DNA from 2 places in the Sinomonas terrae genome. Region 1 is predicted to be linked to the other one. Evidence: riboswitches for the same ligand, from Rfam matches in the RefSeq annotation. Region 1 holds a riboswitch; the other holds the start of a gene.
What was found. Region 1 has a riboswitch for cyclic di-AMP ahead of L0M17_RS17565 (aggregation-promoting factor C-terminal-like domain-containing protein). Riboswitches for the same ligand answer to the same signal wherever they lie in the genome.
Positions count from the first base shown of each region.

Region 1 (7,710 bases):
CAGCACGATGAGTCGCTTGAGGTGGTGCTTGCTCATGGAGCAAGCGTAGAGGCCCGAATCCGTTCGGCGGGCACGTCCCTAGATCGAGTACTCCGGGGCGGCCCAGACGATGACCTCGGGGTGCTCGTAGAAGCGGTACCCCTGCCCGCGGACGGTACGGACAGTGTTGGCCAGGCGACCGAGCTTCGAGCGCAGGCGGCGGATGTGGACGTCGATCGTGCGCTCGTTGGGGATTTCCTCGGCGTTCTTCCAGAGGTTCTCGAGCAGCTCGTCGCGGCTCACCGTCCGGGTGCCGTTCTCGACGAGGTAGTTCAGGAGCTCGAACTCCTTGAACGTGAGGTTGAGCGAATCACCGTCGAGGTGCACCTCGCGGCGGGCGAGGTCGATGAGGACGCCGCTCGGGCGGCTCTCGTTCTGCTGGGCCACGCGTGGCTCGGGCCGAGGACGGCTGCCGATGGTCGGGTCACCGAAAGTCGAGCGGACGACGTCGAGCGGGCTCCCCTGAGCGCCTGACGGGGCCACGGCGACAGCGGCGTAGCTCTCGACGCCGGGGACGAGGTTCTGCGCGTAGGCGCGGATCTCCTGGGCGATCCTCGCGATGGAGGAGCCGGCGGCCGCCGCCTGCTCCTCCGAGATCCCCACATACAGGACGAAACCGTGGGCCACCGTGTCCGCCGAGACCGAGCGCACGGGCTCGGTGCCGGGCGCGACGACGGGAGTCGGCGCCGTCATCGGAGAGTAGTCATCTGCGACGGGACGGAGGGGCCGTGCTGCGCCGTACGGCTCCTGCTGAGCGGTGGAGCGGCCGCCGAAAGGCTGACGGCCGGCCGCGGCCTGGGCGCGCTGAGCGTTGCGGACAGAGATATGGACGTATCCGGATGCAACCGACATGGAGTGCTGACCTCGTATTTAACTAGCCGACGCGGGCGGCTTCGAATGCTGAACAGGTTGAGCGAAGAGCCAAGTGCTGGGGGTGGGCAGTCAGCTATGCATTCGACAACAGCACATGGTCCGGCCGGCGGGTGGGCCGGAGCGGAAGGCTGCAGGTGCCGTTGAGTTCTTGTTCACACCAGTGAGTGTGCCCCGTAACAAAGGCTACAGGCAAGTAACAATGGGGGTCCCGTCTCGGAATGTGAGACGAAAAGCTGAATTGTGATACAACTCACCATTCGGAAAACCCTATATGTGAACCGACATCTTCACATATTCTGCGCCTAAGCCGCGTTCTGGCGAAGGATCTTCGGGAAACCGCTCCGAGCGCAACCCCCTACACCCCAAACGGTCGAAGTCTCACCATTCGGACGGCCGTCCGGCCCTCCCCCATGCCGGGCCGGCCCAAACACATTCGAGCCCTCATTCGCGCCTTGCTGGGAGCGTATCCGGCTCCCCGCGCCCCTCCGAGCATCCGCTGTTACCCAAATGTGACAGAACCGCGATCCGTACCGTAGGGTAGGTCGAGTGCACGGGACACCCCGTGCTCCTTTGGGTGCAGCCCGCCGAACTCTGCCGGCAGCCCGAGGGTTAATCAGGCAGAGACGGAGGAACCAATCGGCCGAGGAGGCCTGTGGAGAGCCGTGTGCTCAAAACGGGAGCCGGGGCCTGGGGTGAAGCCCTGCCGCAAGGCACGGCCGGATGACTCGCATCCGAACCCGGCAGCTAACTTCGTAGGCGCTAACGAGAGGTCTCTTGCGTGAGCAACACCATGCCTACGGGCGCGCCTGCGCGCCAACGCGGCCGGCATCGTGCGGCAACCCCGCCCAGCCGTCTCGCCCGCATCACCGCCGGACTCGGCACCGCAACAGGCGGCCGGTACCGCAACGCCGTCGTCGCCGCATCCCTCGGCCTCGTTGCCGTCGGCGGAGGCGCCGCTGCGAGCACCGGCCACATGACTCCCACCGGCGCCACTGAGGCCAACGGGGCGGCCGCCGCGCTGATCAGCGCCACCGCCGACGTGAAGCTCGACTTCGACCGCTCGACAGTGGCCTCGGTCTCGAAGGCGCAGGTCGACCAGCAGGCTCAGGCCGCGGCCGCCGCCGCTAAGGCGGAGATCCTCAAGACGCAGCCGGTCAACGACCCCACCGGAGCGCAGGCCTACGCGTCCAGCCAGCTGGCCAAGTACGGCTGGGGCCAGGACCAGATGCAGGCTCTCATCACCCTATGGAACCTCGAGTCCGACTGGACCACGACCGCGACGAACTCGAGCAGCGGCGCGTACGGCATCGCGCAGGCGCTCCCTGGCAACAAGATGGACTCTGCCGGGAGCGACTGGCAGACGAACTACCGCACCCAGATCGACTGGGGCCTCGGCTACATCAAGGACCGGTACGGCTCCCCCGCGAACGCCCTCACGTTCCATTACGCGAGCGGCTGGTACTGATCGGCGGCCGCTGATGCGGCCACCTTCCTGACTCGCGCGCCAAGGCACCACACGCGCCAAGACACCACAGACGACGGCGCCGCCCCCACGGTGGGAGCGGCGCCGTCGTTCTTCTCTGGACCCTTCTCTGGCCCTTCCTTCTCTGGCAAGAAGGCTTAGTCGCCCGGGTTCCTAATTACTCTGTCCCGAACTCGAGGAACCGGAGGTTCCCGAGCCCGAGTTGCCGGAGCCCGAGGTTCCTGCTGTAGAGGAAACGAGGATCGTCAAGGCGGCGTTCCCGTTCTTGAGCGCGGTGACCCGGACGGTCTGGCCGGACGCGAGGCTCGAGGCGCTCAGCGACCCGCCGCCGGACTGGCGCCGGCCGGCGAAGCTAGCGATCGTCGTGTCTGAGGAGATGGCGTAGGTCTGAACATAGCCGTCGTCGCTCTTGACTGTGACTTGGCTGCTTGAGGCAGCGGTGATCGTGCCAATCTGCTCAAGCTCGGTCACGTACTGGCCGTTGCTCTGGACCACATACTCGCCGTGCAGCGCCTGGCCGGCGGTTCCGAGACCCATGTTGCCCGGACCGCCGAAGCCGCGGCCGTTGCCTCCCTGGCTCAGGCCCTGCCCGCCGCCGGCCTGCCCCGGTGCCCCGCCGAGGCCCTGGTTCGACGACGCCGCGGAGACGCCGTTGGCCGAACTGTTCGCTGCGTAGTAGGCAGCACCTGCCCCGGCAGCGACGACGACGGCGACGCCCGCCGCCGCGAGCCCCTTCTGCATTGGTGTGAGCCGGGAGAGCACGCCCCTGTAGCGGCCCGAAGGATCTGCTGGCCGCGCGCCCCAGCCCTGGCCCGGCGTCGTCGGCCCCGGCGCACCCCAACCCTGGGCGGGCGGCGTCGAATCCGAAGCACCCCAACTCTGATAAGGCGAGGAACTATTCGGCGCACCCCAACCCTGACCGCCCTCGGACGCACCCGGCGCACCCCAGCCCTGATAGGGGGATGAGGGACCAGGAGCACCCCAGCCGTGCGCGGGACCCTCAACTCCCGGCTGGTTCGGGTACAGGGTTTCCGTCGGCTGCGAGCCCTGAGGGCCGGGCGTATGAGCGTCTGGAGCTTGGGTCTCCGGAGCCCGGGTCTCGGGCCCCTGCGGGTTCTGCTGTCCGAATGACATCGTGATCCTCCGGTGGTGGTCTGATCTCTGATACCAGAGTCGCTGTCCATCCTGTGCCGCCCCTGTGCCCACCGGCTGGACAGGCTGTGCTTCACGGCCCGAGGACGAGCCGCGGACGAGGCTCGGGACTAGGCTGAGGTCCACAGGCTCCCCACAGAATTAACTCAGGCTCGGACTATCCATCCACAGGAGGCTGGAACCATGGCAAGTCCTTACACGACGAACAACCTCCCGGCTCTGACCCACCCGGATGGATCCCCCATCCGTGCCCTCGTGGTCGATGACGAGCCCAGCCTCTCCGAGCTCATGAGCATGGGGCTGCGCATGACGGGATGGAGCGTTCAGGTCGCGGCGGACGGCCCGGCTGCGGTCAAGGCCGCACGTGACTTCCGGCCGGACGTCCTCGTGTTGGACGTCATGATTCCAGGGTTCGACGGCGTCGAGGTCCTCCAGCGGGTGCGGCAGTTCCTCCCGGAGGTGCCCGCGCTCTTCCTCACAGCCAAGGATGCGATCGAGGACCGCATCACAGGGCTTGCCGCGGGTGGCGACGACTACGTCACGAAGCCGTTCAGCATGGAGGAGGTCATGCTTCGCCTCCACCGGCTCGTGCAGCGCTCGGGCGTCGCGGCCCAGGACGACGCCGAGCTCGTCGTCGGCGACCTCGTGCTCAACACGGACACGCGGGAGGTGACCCGCGGAGGCGAGGACATCCAGCTCACCGCGACGCAGTTCGAGCTGCTCCGCTACCTCATGGAGAACCCGAAGCGCGTCATCAGCAAGGCTCAGATCCTGGATCGCGTATGGCAGTACGACTTCGGCGGCCAGGCGAACATCGTCGAACTCTACATTTCCTACCTCCGCAAGAAGATCGACGCGAACAGGGCGCCCATGATCCACACCGTCCGCGGAGCGGGCTACGTCATCAAGCCCGCCGACGGATGAGCACCCTCGCGGGCGCCGTCCCGCGGCCACGCCGACGTTGGACCGATCCGAACGCCTGGCACCTGCGCACCAAGCTCGTCCTCGCGACGATGCTCCTCCTCGTCGCGATCTGCTCCGTCGTCGGCTCCGTGTTGTACGCCTCGATGGACGGCTTCCTCACCCAGCAGCTCGACACGCAGCTGTACCAGGCGAGCCATCGGGCGGCACAGTTCGGCAGCGTCACGCAGCCCACCATTCCGGGATCCTCGCCGTCAGGGTCGGCGGCGCAGAACCCCGGTGAGGCAAGCCCCCGGCCAGATCCGCTCGAGGCGCGCGGCCAGGGCGCAGGCACCCTGAACGCGCGCCTCCGCGACAACATCCTCGAGGTCGCCGGATTCATCAGCCAGGACGGCCAGCGGGTCGCCCTCCGCAACTCGGACGCCGCCGTCCTCGTCTCGGTCGCGCAGACCGCCGTCCCGTCTGGCAGCGGCACTCAGCCGGCGCCCGTCGACAAGAACCTCTCCGTCGGTCACTACCGGCTCGTCGCAGTCCAGACCGCGACCGGCGACATCATCGTGACGGGGCTCCCGCTCGCCGCCAGGGACAGCACGCTCGGCTCTCTCGTGCTCACCACCGTGATCGTCTCGCTCGCTGGCCTCGTCTTCATCGGGCTCGTGGGCACGTACGTCATCCGAAAGACCCTCAAACCGCTCGACCAAGTCTCCTCCGTCGCGGCGAAGGTCGCCCAACTTCCGCTCGACGCCGGTGAGGTCGCCCTCGCGATGCGGGTTCCGCCGTCGGCCGCGCACCCCGGCACCGAGGTGGGGAACGTGGGGAACGCGCTGAACCGCATGCTCGACAACGTCTCGGGCGCGCTCCAGTCGCGGCAGGAGTCGGAGATGAAGGTGCGCCAGTTCGTGGCGGACGCATCGCACGAGCTCCGTACGCCGCTCACTGCGATCCGCGGCTACACGGACATGCTCAAGATGACCGAGCAGCTCTCGCCGCAGGGTTCGGAATCGCTCGGGCGGGTTGAGACGCAGTCTCTGCGGATGAGCCGGCTCGTCGAGGACCTCCTCACCCTCGCGCGCCTCGACGAGGGCCAACCGCTCAAGCTCGCCCCCGTCGACCTGACGCAGCTCGTGGTCGAGACCGTTTCGGACCAGAAGGTCATCTCCCCCGACCACCAGTGGCGGCTCGACCTGCCGGAGGAGCCGGTCGAGGTCAAGGCCGACGGCGCGCGGCTGCACCAGGTGATGGTCAACCTGCTCTCCAACGCGCGCAAGCACACCGACCCCGGGACCACCATCATCACGGGCGTGTCCCGCTCCGCGACTGGCGAGGCCGTCATCACCGTCACGGACACCGGTCCCGGCGTCCCGCCGGAGCTGCAGAAGAAGGTGTTCTCACGCTTCACGAGGGCGGACAAGGCCCGCACGGGAACCGAGGGATCGACCGGGCTCGGGCTCTCGATCGTCCAAGCGATCGTGGACGCGCACGGCGGTTCGGTCGAACTCTCGTCGCGGCCGGGGCGGACGGAGTTCGCGGTCTACCTGCCGGCTTGATCCGCGTGGTGCGCACGACCGTCCCGTGAAGGCATGACCGTCCCGCGACGGCATGACCGTCCCGCGACGGCACGACCGCTGTTTATGCGGGACGGTTATGCCTTCAAGCAACGGCTATGCGGCTTTAGCCCCGGCAACACCCTCCGACCTCACGGCCCCGTGGAGGTCGCGGCCCCGGCTTCCAGTGCAGGGGCGGCGTCATGCGCCGAGCGCCGGGTCGCGAGGAACGTGCCAGCGAGCACGAGCACCGCGCCGATGCCGATGAGCGGGGTGAACGGGTCGCCGCGCAGGCTCACCCCGAGCGCAAGGGCGACGACGGGGTTCACGTAGGCGATCGCCGTCGCCCGCGCCGGGCCTGCTTCGGCGATCAGGCGGAAGAACAGCAGGAATGCGAGGGCCGTGCAGAGGAGGCCGAGGAGTGCGAGGGAGCCCAGTGCTGTTGCCGAAGGGAGAGCCGTCGGCCACGTGACGGCCGCGAAGGGCGCGGAGAGCACGGCGGCTATGGTGAGGCAGACCGCCGTCATCGGCAGCGGGGGCACGCCGCCCAGCTTCACGGCTGCAACCTGCGGCGCGATCGCGTAGCCGACCGCCACGAGCAGCATCTCGATCACGGGCCATGGACCAGAGGCCTCCATTCCCCCTCCACCAAGTGCCGCCACGCCCCCCACGGCCACGACGAGACCCACGATCCGGACGCCGCCAATTCGCCGTTCGAGACCGATCACTCTCGCAATCACGAGCGCCAGAACCGGAGCGAACGCGATGAGCAGGCCGGCGAGGGAGCTCGAAAGGTGCCGCTCCGCGTCGCTCAGGAGGAACCACGGCCCCACCATTTCGAGCAGCGCGAACGCGAGCACGGGCCACCGGTGCTCCCACACCACGCGCAACTGGCGCCACGCGAACGGGAGGAGGACGAGGGCTCCGATAGCCGTGCGGGCAAAGACGACGACAGCGGGGCTCACCTCGGCGACGGCCTCGCTGATGAGCAGGTAGGGGACTCCCCAGATCAGACTCATGGCCGCGAAGAGCAGCCAGGTACGGCGGGTCATGGCCGATGCTGCCAAGACTGGAGAAGGGCGCTTCTGTGGATCACCCATCAACTTTAGGACCGACGCCGGGCAGGCCGAACCATTCAGTCCCGGCCGAATCCTCGCCCTTCCAGCCCATTTGTGTGGCAATGAGCCGGCAATTCGCTGGAACACGCCGCCGTTCTGAGTGATTGGGAAAGCACAACCGGGCGGGACCGCGGAGGTGCTACGGGACAGGGGCGGGGCGGCGGTCACAGGGGCGGCACAGCTTCGCTCTACTGCGGTCATAAGCCCATGCGGGAAAGTCGAATCATGACGCTCACGGATCCCGCCTCCCAAGCCCTCGAGGCTCAGGAAGAACTCGGCGAGCAGACCGCCCAGCCGGGCTCGGCCGTCGTACTCCAGACGCCAACCCGCCCCGGCGCCGCCCTCGACATCGCCGCGCTGAACCGCGCAGGCATCCCCCTTCTCGACGTGACGGTCCCCGTCTACAACGAGGAGGCCGACCTCGAGGTCTGTGTCCGCAACCTCGACGCCTACCTCTCGACCCAGTTCCTCCACACGTACCGGATCACGATCGCGGACAACGCCTCAACGGACTCGACCCTCCGCGTGGCCGAGCGGCTCGCCCGCGAACTCGAGGGGGTCCACGTGGTCCACCTCGAAG
Region 1 covers NZ_JAKZBV010000001.1:3,809,787-3,817,496, forward strand. The annotation lists gene L0M17_RS17555 (SixA phosphatase family protein) at 1-36, opposite strand, end outside; gene L0M17_RS17560 (winged helix-turn-helix domain-containing protein) at 79-891, opposite strand; cyclic di-AMP (ydaO/yuaA leader) riboswitch at 1,485-1,686, shown strand; gene L0M17_RS17565 (aggregation-promoting factor C-terminal-like domain-containing protein) at 1,691-2,377, shown strand; gene L0M17_RS17570 (hypothetical protein) at 2,549-3,136, opposite strand; gene L0M17_RS17575 (response regulator transcription factor) at 3,731-4,471, shown strand; gene L0M17_RS17580 (sensor histidine kinase) at 4,468-6,015, shown strand; gene L0M17_RS17585 (DMT family transporter) at 6,165-7,064, opposite strand; gene L0M17_RS17590 (bifunctional glycosyltransferase family 2/GtrA family protein) at 7,356-7,710, shown strand, end outside.

Region 2 (7,710 bases), 370 kb from region 1:
CCGGTCGTTCCGGGCGGGGGATGCCCCAACGCTCCGCGGAGGACCATGTGTCGACGTCGTCGGCCAGGCCTGGCTTCAGGCGCAGGGGCTGCACCGACAGCCTAGCAACGAGATGCCGCAAGGGCCGGTCGGCCAGACCGCCGTCGTCGGCCAAGGCGGCGAGGGCCCGTTCGAGGGGAGCGCGCCGGTACAGTGCGAGGAGCGGCTGCGGGCGGCCCCCTTCATCCTCGGCGAGCACGACGTCGGCGGGGGGTTCAAGCGCGCAGGCCGCAAGAAGAGGGGCGAACGCCTCGCCCGCGCGCGGGAGATCCGCGGCAAGGACGGCGACCCACGGTGCGCCCCGCCCTTCGATCGACGGAGCGAGCGCGGCGACGCCCGCTCCAAGGGCGGCGACGGGCCCAGCGAACAGCGGCGACTCGCGCGCCCAGCCCACGGAGCGAGGCACGTGCTGTCGGGGGCCCACGACGACGACCCTCTCCGCCCCGCCCACGGCACCGAGGGCGCGATCGAGCAGCGTGACGCCCTCATAGACGAGCTGGGGCTTGGGGTAGCCGCCGAGCCGCGAAGCCCGGCCCCCGGCCAGGATGACAGCATCGAACGCGGGCGCCTTCTGGTGGGCGTTCAGGCCGCCGACTCCGGGAGGAGGAAGGGACTCCACTGGGCGATCGGCTTCTCGAGTTCCTTGATCTGCCAGATCGTCCCGACCGGGGTCTGGGGAGTGAAGCGAAGCTTCCACCCCATCTCGGCTGGAGTGTGGTCTCCCTTGAGGTTGTTGCAGCGCAGGCAGCACGCCACCAGATTCTCCCAGGTGTCCTGGCCGCCGCGCGACTTCGGAAGCACATGGTCGATGGTGTGGGCGGTCTTGCCGCAGTAAGCACACAGGTGCCCGTCTCTGCGAAGCACCCCGCGTCTGCTGACCGTCGCGGTGTGCGTTCTCCGGGGTCTGATGTAGCGGTTGAGCAGGATCACTGACGGGCGCCCGAGCACATCGCGCGGACCGACGACTGGATCGCCGTCCTCCGCGACGATGCTCGCCTTTCCGGCGAGGACAAGCACGAGGGCCCGGCGGAAGCTCACTACCGCCAATGGTTCGTAACCGGCATTCAGGACGAGTGTGCGCATGCTGCGTTCCTCTTCACGGCCGCACCCGATCAGGGGCACAGGGCCGGCTGCCCTGTGCATGGTCGGGCTGATCGACCCTTTTAGAGTACTGAACGAATTTGCAGTTTTACGAACCACGACGGTGTTCGGCCGCAACCTCTACCGATTGTTCACTCCCCTGATACCAAAAACGGCGCCCCTCCCTTCAGGGAGAGGCGCCGTTTTAGGAGAAGACCGGGATCAGCGGTCGACGTGGATGAAGACGGGGCCGGAACCGACGTTCACGCTGTAGAGAACAGTGTTGTCGCCGTCCCAACCGCCGTGGACAGCCATGCCGTTGCCGACGTAGACGGCGATGTGGGCCATGCCCATGCCACCGTTCTGGTAGTACACGAGGTCGCCGGGCTGGGCCTCGGAGCCACTCACAATGTGGCCGAGGGACATGTAGTCGGCCGGCCAGCCGTGGAAGTAGATGCCGACCGCGGCGAGCGCGTTCGTCACAAGCATCGTGCAGTCCTGGTGGACGCCGAGCTGTGCGTAGGCGGCAGCGGCGATCGCCGCGCCCTTCCCGCTCGAGGAGGCGGCGGGAGCCGTCTGGACGGCGGCGGTCGCGGTGGCCGTCGTCGTAGCGGCAGGGGCGGGGGCGGGAGTGGTATCCGCTGCGGGAGTGACGTTGGTCGCGGCCTGCTGAACAGGGGCAGGCGCCGGAGCAGGAGCCGGAGCGGCTTCCGACCCGACGGCCGGCCGCTCGAAGCTCACCTGGGCACCAGCATCGGCGGCGACGTTGGCGTCAACGGCGGTCTGGACCTGCAGAGCAGCAGGTGCGGAAGCATCACGCTGAGTGGGGAGCTCGGCCGCGTTGGCGGCAACGCCGCTCGTCAGGACCAGGCCCGAAGCGGCAGCGATGACGGCAGCCTGACGGCCCATGCCGCCGGCGTTCTCCGTCACGGCCTTCGCGATGATGGCGATGGAGGAGGTGTTCTCGGCCCGGTGCCGAGCGATTCCAGCACGAGTGGACATCTGGGGCGTTTCTCTCTTTCGTCGCCCGCGCGCCTGGGGGTTTTGGCACGCGGATGAGGACGCGGCCGTTGGGGGACGGCCGTGAACCCTCACGGTCAGGGGGTCAGCGGAACGTACAGAAGCCGCAACCGGCGGCGTGCGAGTGCATGCCGGAAATCGACTTCTTTGACGCGACGACGCTCGAGAAGCGGGCGCTGCCGACGTCGGAGAGGACCGAGGCTTTGCGCTGCAGCTTGTTTGACACGGGCGAACCCGTGGCAACAGTCAAGCGTGGCGCAGCGGCGACGGCCGTACGGCCGACGATGCCTGCGTCATCGGGCATGGCCGGAGCAGCAGCCGTGGTACGGCTGTTGCGGGCCGGCATGGCCCAACGACGCGCAATGACGTTGCGTGACGACACAGAGGTAGCCTCTCCCAATGCCTGCGAGGTGAGCTGTCGGGTTCGGACTGGAAGTATCCGGCCTCCCGGTGCAAGCACCGGGCTGCTTTACCCCAAGGACCTCCGTGAGGAGGCCCGAAATTGGTTCCCCCGCCCCTGCCAGACGGTTGTGCGAACGGACTCCGGCCAGCGGCAGAGCTAGGCAATCCGACCGGATGTTCCAACTTGGTTGGAGCTGGAACACGAACGAGCGTAGCCGACTTCTCACGGAAAGTCACATTCGGATCACAGCGGTATCTCAGATGATCACGGCCAGGACACGGATCTTGGTCCAAAAACCCCGGAATCACGGGCTTGCCGCCCCTTCAAGGGTCCATTGAGTCGGTTCACGACTCGATGGCAGGGTGAGTGAGAAGTGTCACCCGAGGGCGATTCGTGATCTTGCCGTGACCTTTAGTGAGATAGCGGTCGCGGGTAGCGTTCTCTCATTTGTCCAAGAAGTAGATTTTTTCCTTCTCGGCGTGTTCGAACCTGTGAGATCTGTCCCACAGGCTACAGTGACCCAAATCCAGCGGCGGTCACGAGCCAGCCGCACTCACGAGATCGAGACAAAGACGTGGGCGGCGACCTCGACGGGAAGCTCGAGGGCGCCGTCGACCTCGGGCGTCCGCACCGAGATGTAGTCGCCAACCCGCTCGAGCGCGAGCTTCGCCCCCGGACGGATCCCGCCCTCGTCGAGCTGGGCGAGGAGCTCAGGGTCCACTTGGATCGGCTCCGCGAGGCGGCACACCATGACCCGCGACCCCGGCGCATACTCCCGCATAGCATCGACCAGGGTGATCACACCTACTGTGAAAGCCTCTGAGGGCTCGCCGCCAAGGGCCTCGAGTCCGGGGATCGGGTTGCCGTACGGCGATTCGCTCGGGCGCCCCAAGAGCTCGTACAGACGCCGCTCGACGCGCTCGCTCATGACGTGCTCCCAACGGCAGGCCTCGTCGTGGACATAGGCCCAGTCGAGCCCGATGACGTCGGACAGGAGCCGCTCGGCGAGCCGGTGCTTGCGCATGACCTCGGTTGCGCGCTTGCGCCCCAGGACCGTGAGCTCGAGGTGGCGGTCCCCCGTCACCACCACGAGGCCGTCACGCTCCATGCGGGCGACCGTCTGCGACACCGTGGGACCCGAGTGCCGAAGGCGCTCCGCGATGCGCGCCCGCAGGGGAACGATCCCCTCCTCCTCGAGTTCGAGGATGGTGCGGAGATACATCTCAGTGGTGTCGATGAGGTCGGTCATGCGGCCAGCGGCTCCTTGGAAGCGAAACAGCGGTTCCCGCGCCTGGCGGAGGAACAGGGCGCGCAGCACGGTGAGTGCAGGCCCAGTCTAGCTTATTTTGAACTGCTCAGATTAGCGCTTGCGGCCCGGATCTGAGGCCAGGGAACTGCGTCGCGTTCGAGGCCAGGGAACTGCGTCGCGCGCATGTCTTGGATTAACCCGTCGCCAAGCCCGTGCGGCAGACTGTTGCGGGGCGGAAGGAGCCTCCGCCCGGAATCGTTGCAAGGAGCCCCCGTGAGCGAAACGACCCAGCTGGACATTCCTGCCGACCTCCTGCCGGCCGACGGCCGATTCGGTGCCGGCCCCTCGAAGGTGAGGAAGGAGCAGGTCGAGGCAATCGCGGCCGCTGGGACGAAGCTCCTCGGTACTTCGCACCGCCAGGCCCCCGTGAAGAACCTCGTCGGCTCCGTCCGCGAGGGTCTCTCCTCGTTCTTCAAGGCGCCGGAGGGCTACGAGGTGATCCTCGGCGTCGGCGGCTCGACCGCGTTCTGGGATGCGGCGTCGTTCGGGCTCGTACGCTCGAAGGCTCAGCACCTCTCGTTCGGCGAGTTCGGTTCCAAGTTCGCCAAAGCCACGGACAAGGCGCCGTTCCTCGAGGCCTCCAGCATCCGCACGTCCGAGCCGGGCACCCGTCCGGAGCCGGCAGCAGAGGGCGGCGTGGACGTGTACGCATGGCCGCAGAACGAGACCTCAACCGGCGTGGCGGCTCCCGTTCGCCGGGTCGAGGGCGCCGACGAGGGCTCACTCGTTGTCATCGACGCGACGAGCGCCGCAGGCGGGCTCGATGTGGACATCGCCGAGGCCGATGTCTACTACTTCGCCCCCCAGAAGAACTTCGCGTCCGACGGCGGCCTGTGGCTCGCGCTGTTCTCCCCCGCCGCGCTCGAGCGCGTCGAGGAGATCAAGGGCTCGGGACGGTGGATTCCGGACTTCCTCGACCTCAAGACCGCGGTCGACAACTCCAAGCTGAACCAGACGTACAACACGCCGAGCCTCACAACGCTCGTGGGCCTCAACGCCCAAGTGGAGTGGCTCAATGCCCAGGGCGGCCTGGACTGGGCGACCAAGCGGACCGCGGACTCCGCCGAGCGCATCTATTCGTGGGCCGAGGCCTCCGACTTCGCGACCCCGTTCGTCTCCAACCCGTCCGAGCGCTCGAACGTCATCGCAACCATCGACTTCGATGAGTCGGTCGACGCGGCCCAGGTCGCGAAGATCCTGCGGGCGAACGGCGTCGTCGACACGGAGCCGTACCGGAAGCTCGGGCGCAATCAGCTCCGCATCGCGACCTTCGTGGCGATCGAGCCCGACGACGTCACCAAGCTCACGCAGTGCATCGACTACGTAGTGGCGGCCCTGCGCGGCTGACACAAATGGTCAGCTCCGGCGGGAATCCACCCGCGGGAGCTGACCATTGAACGTTAAGCCAGTTGACCGTTATGCCAGCTAAATACCGGCTCAGTCGATCTCGTCGTCGATGTCGGTGATGCCTGCGGCCTCCGCGTCGGCCGCCTCAATCGCTTCCTCTGCCTCGGCTTCCTCTGCTTCGGCTTCCTCTGCCTCGTCAGGGCCCTCGTCAGAGGAATCATCCGCGGACTCGTCAGCGGCCTCGTCGTCGTACTCATCGGCCTCATCGGCGGCCTCGACGCCCTCTGCCGCCGCGTCGAGGATCGCCTGCTCCCGCTCCTCGGGCCGCACGCGTTCCGACCACGGCACCCACTCCGGAGCGAGCACCGAATCCTCGCTCGGCAGGACGCCGAGCTCGCTGACGGTGACGATCTTGGACCGCGAAACCCTCGCCACCGTCACGTACCACTGCCAGCCTCGGTAGCCCGGGCGGAGGCATTCGAAGAGATGGGTGACGAGGCGCTCGCCCTCGCTCTTCGCCCCAAGGTGGCGGCCAATGTGCTCTGCGTCGACGGCCTCGAGGAGGGCTGCCCGCGCAGCCCCGACCGCTCCGGCCAGGAGAGCGTCCGGCTTGCCGACGCGCCACACAGGGACGCCAGCCCGCGGCCGCGGTTCAGCGCCGCCCGCGGTGGTGGAGGAAGAAGCTTGCCCTGCCATGTCAGACGTCGAGCTGGTCGGCTACGCGGCGGAGGGCGGCCGCGATCGTGGCGCCCTTCTCGGGGTAGGTCCCCTTGGCGAGCTGCCCCGACAGATTGTCCAGGACACTCACGAGGTCCTGGACGATCGGGGCCAGCTCGCGTGCGGGCATGCGCTTGGCCCGAGCCACGGACGGAAGCTTCTCGAGCACGCGCACGCCGAGCGCCTGCGGGCCGCGCTTGCCCTCGGCAATGCCGTACTCGAGCCGGGTTCCAGTCCTGATCTCACCCGCACCGGCGGGGACAGCGCTGCCCGGCAGGAAGACCTCGTGCCCGTCATCGCCCGCAATGAACCCGAAGCCCTTCGCCTTGTCGAAGAACTTGACCTTGCCAGTGGGCACTGCCCTGACCCCAATCTGTTGATTGCTCATCGTTCGGCTGATTGCTCGCTGTTCGAGTAATTGCTCGCTGTTGGAGTAATTGCTCGCTGTTCTGCGCGAACCGCTCTCCCTAGATTACTGTGTCCGGTCAGCCACGGACGCGCCAGAGGCTCTGGCACTGTTAGGTTTGGATTCATGGCGCCAACATTCCGCCGCGTCGCCTCTTGGGGCGGTGCAGCTGTCGCGGTCTTCTCCTTCGCGACGGTCGCGCTTGCCCTCGTACTGGCAGCGTCGGGGAAGACGCCTCCCGGCTGGATGGCCGCCGTCGTGCTCTACGGCCTTCCACTCGCGTTCGCTTGCATGGGCGCCGCGCTCGTCGCGGCGTTCCTCGAAAGGAGGAAGCGCTAGGGGCATGTCATCGATCCGCGCACTCGCCGAAGAACTATCCGCTCGGGGCAACGATGCTCTACGCCGTCTCTTCGCCGCCAGGCCGGACCTCATCACGCCCGGCGTTCCCGATTTTGCTGCCCTCGCCGCGCGGGCCTGCGCCCGCGTCAGCCTCCAGCGGGCTCTCGAATCGCTGTCGAAGCCGCAGCTGCAGGTGCTCGAGGCCCTCGTCCTGACCACGGACGAGGACGAAGGCCGCAGCGGCAGCGCCGTCGAACTCCGCCACGCCGTCGGCAACGCGACTCTCGGCACCCTCGACGCGATCCTCGCCGACCTCTCGCAGCTCGCGCTCATCTACCGCGCCGACCCTCCGGATTCCATCCACTCCGCGTCGGGGAGCAGGCGGCGTTACTACCAGCCGGTCGCGCGCGTCAGGGAGGTCCTAGGCAGCTACCCGGCCGGCCTCGGGCGGGGCTACACCGAGCTCACGTCCGTCTCGCAGTTCTTCGCGGAGAAAGCCGCGGACATCGTCAACGCGATCCCCGCGGCGGCCCAGCAGCAGCACGTTGAGCATCGCATCGCCGCCGCGTACGCGCTCGAGCGTTGGGCTGCGCTCCCCGAGGCGCTCGAGAGCGCGCCCCCGAAGGCGCGCGAAGTCCTCTCGAAGTTCACGAACTGGCCCGTCGGCGCCGTGCCGCACGCCGAGGCACGCGTGCGCCCGGGGCGGAAGACCGACAACCCTGTCGATTGGCTCCTTTCGCACGGTCTGCTCGTCCCGCTCGACGACGAGCACGTCGAGCTGCCCCGCCCTGTGGGCCTTGCCCTGCGCGGCGGCCGGATCGTCCCCGACCTCGCGCTCGACCCGCCGCCCCCGCCCGCCACAACCACGAGCACTGCCCTCCGGCGTAACGCAGCGCTCGGCGCGATCGGCGAGGTCCTCCGGCTCGTGAGCGGGCTCGCGGTCGAGGCCGCGGAGCGACCCATCGAGACGCTCCGCGCCGGCGGCGTGGGAACCCGGGAGCTGCGCCGGATCACCGCCGCGCTCCGCGCGGACTCCGATCAGACCGTCCT
Region 2 covers NZ_JAKZBV010000001.1:3,443,476-3,451,185, forward strand. The annotation lists gene L0M17_RS15860 (NTP transferase domain-containing protein) at 1-658, opposite strand, end outside; gene L0M17_RS15865 (HNH endonuclease) at 622-1,122, opposite strand; gene L0M17_RS15870 (NlpC/P60 family protein) at 1,342-2,121, opposite strand; gene L0M17_RS15875 (hypothetical protein) at 2,225-2,521, opposite strand; cyclic di-AMP (ydaO/yuaA leader) riboswitch at 2,526-2,698, opposite strand; gene L0M17_RS15880 (iron-dependent transcriptional repressor DtxR) at 3,096-3,791, opposite strand; gene serC (phosphoserine transaminase) at 4,065-5,198, shown strand; gene L0M17_RS15890 (DUF3027 domain-containing protein) at 5,289-5,894, opposite strand; gene L0M17_RS15895 (cold-shock protein) at 5,896-6,273, opposite strand; gene L0M17_RS15900 (hypothetical protein) at 6,448-6,660, shown strand; gene L0M17_RS15905 (helicase-associated domain-containing protein) at 6,665-7,710, shown strand, end outside.
Region 2: it holds a riboswitch for cyclic di-AMP, as region 1 does, so the genes downstream of both, L0M17_RS15875 (hypothetical protein) here and L0M17_RS17565 (aggregation-promoting factor C-terminal-like domain-containing protein) in region 1, are expected to answer to the same signal.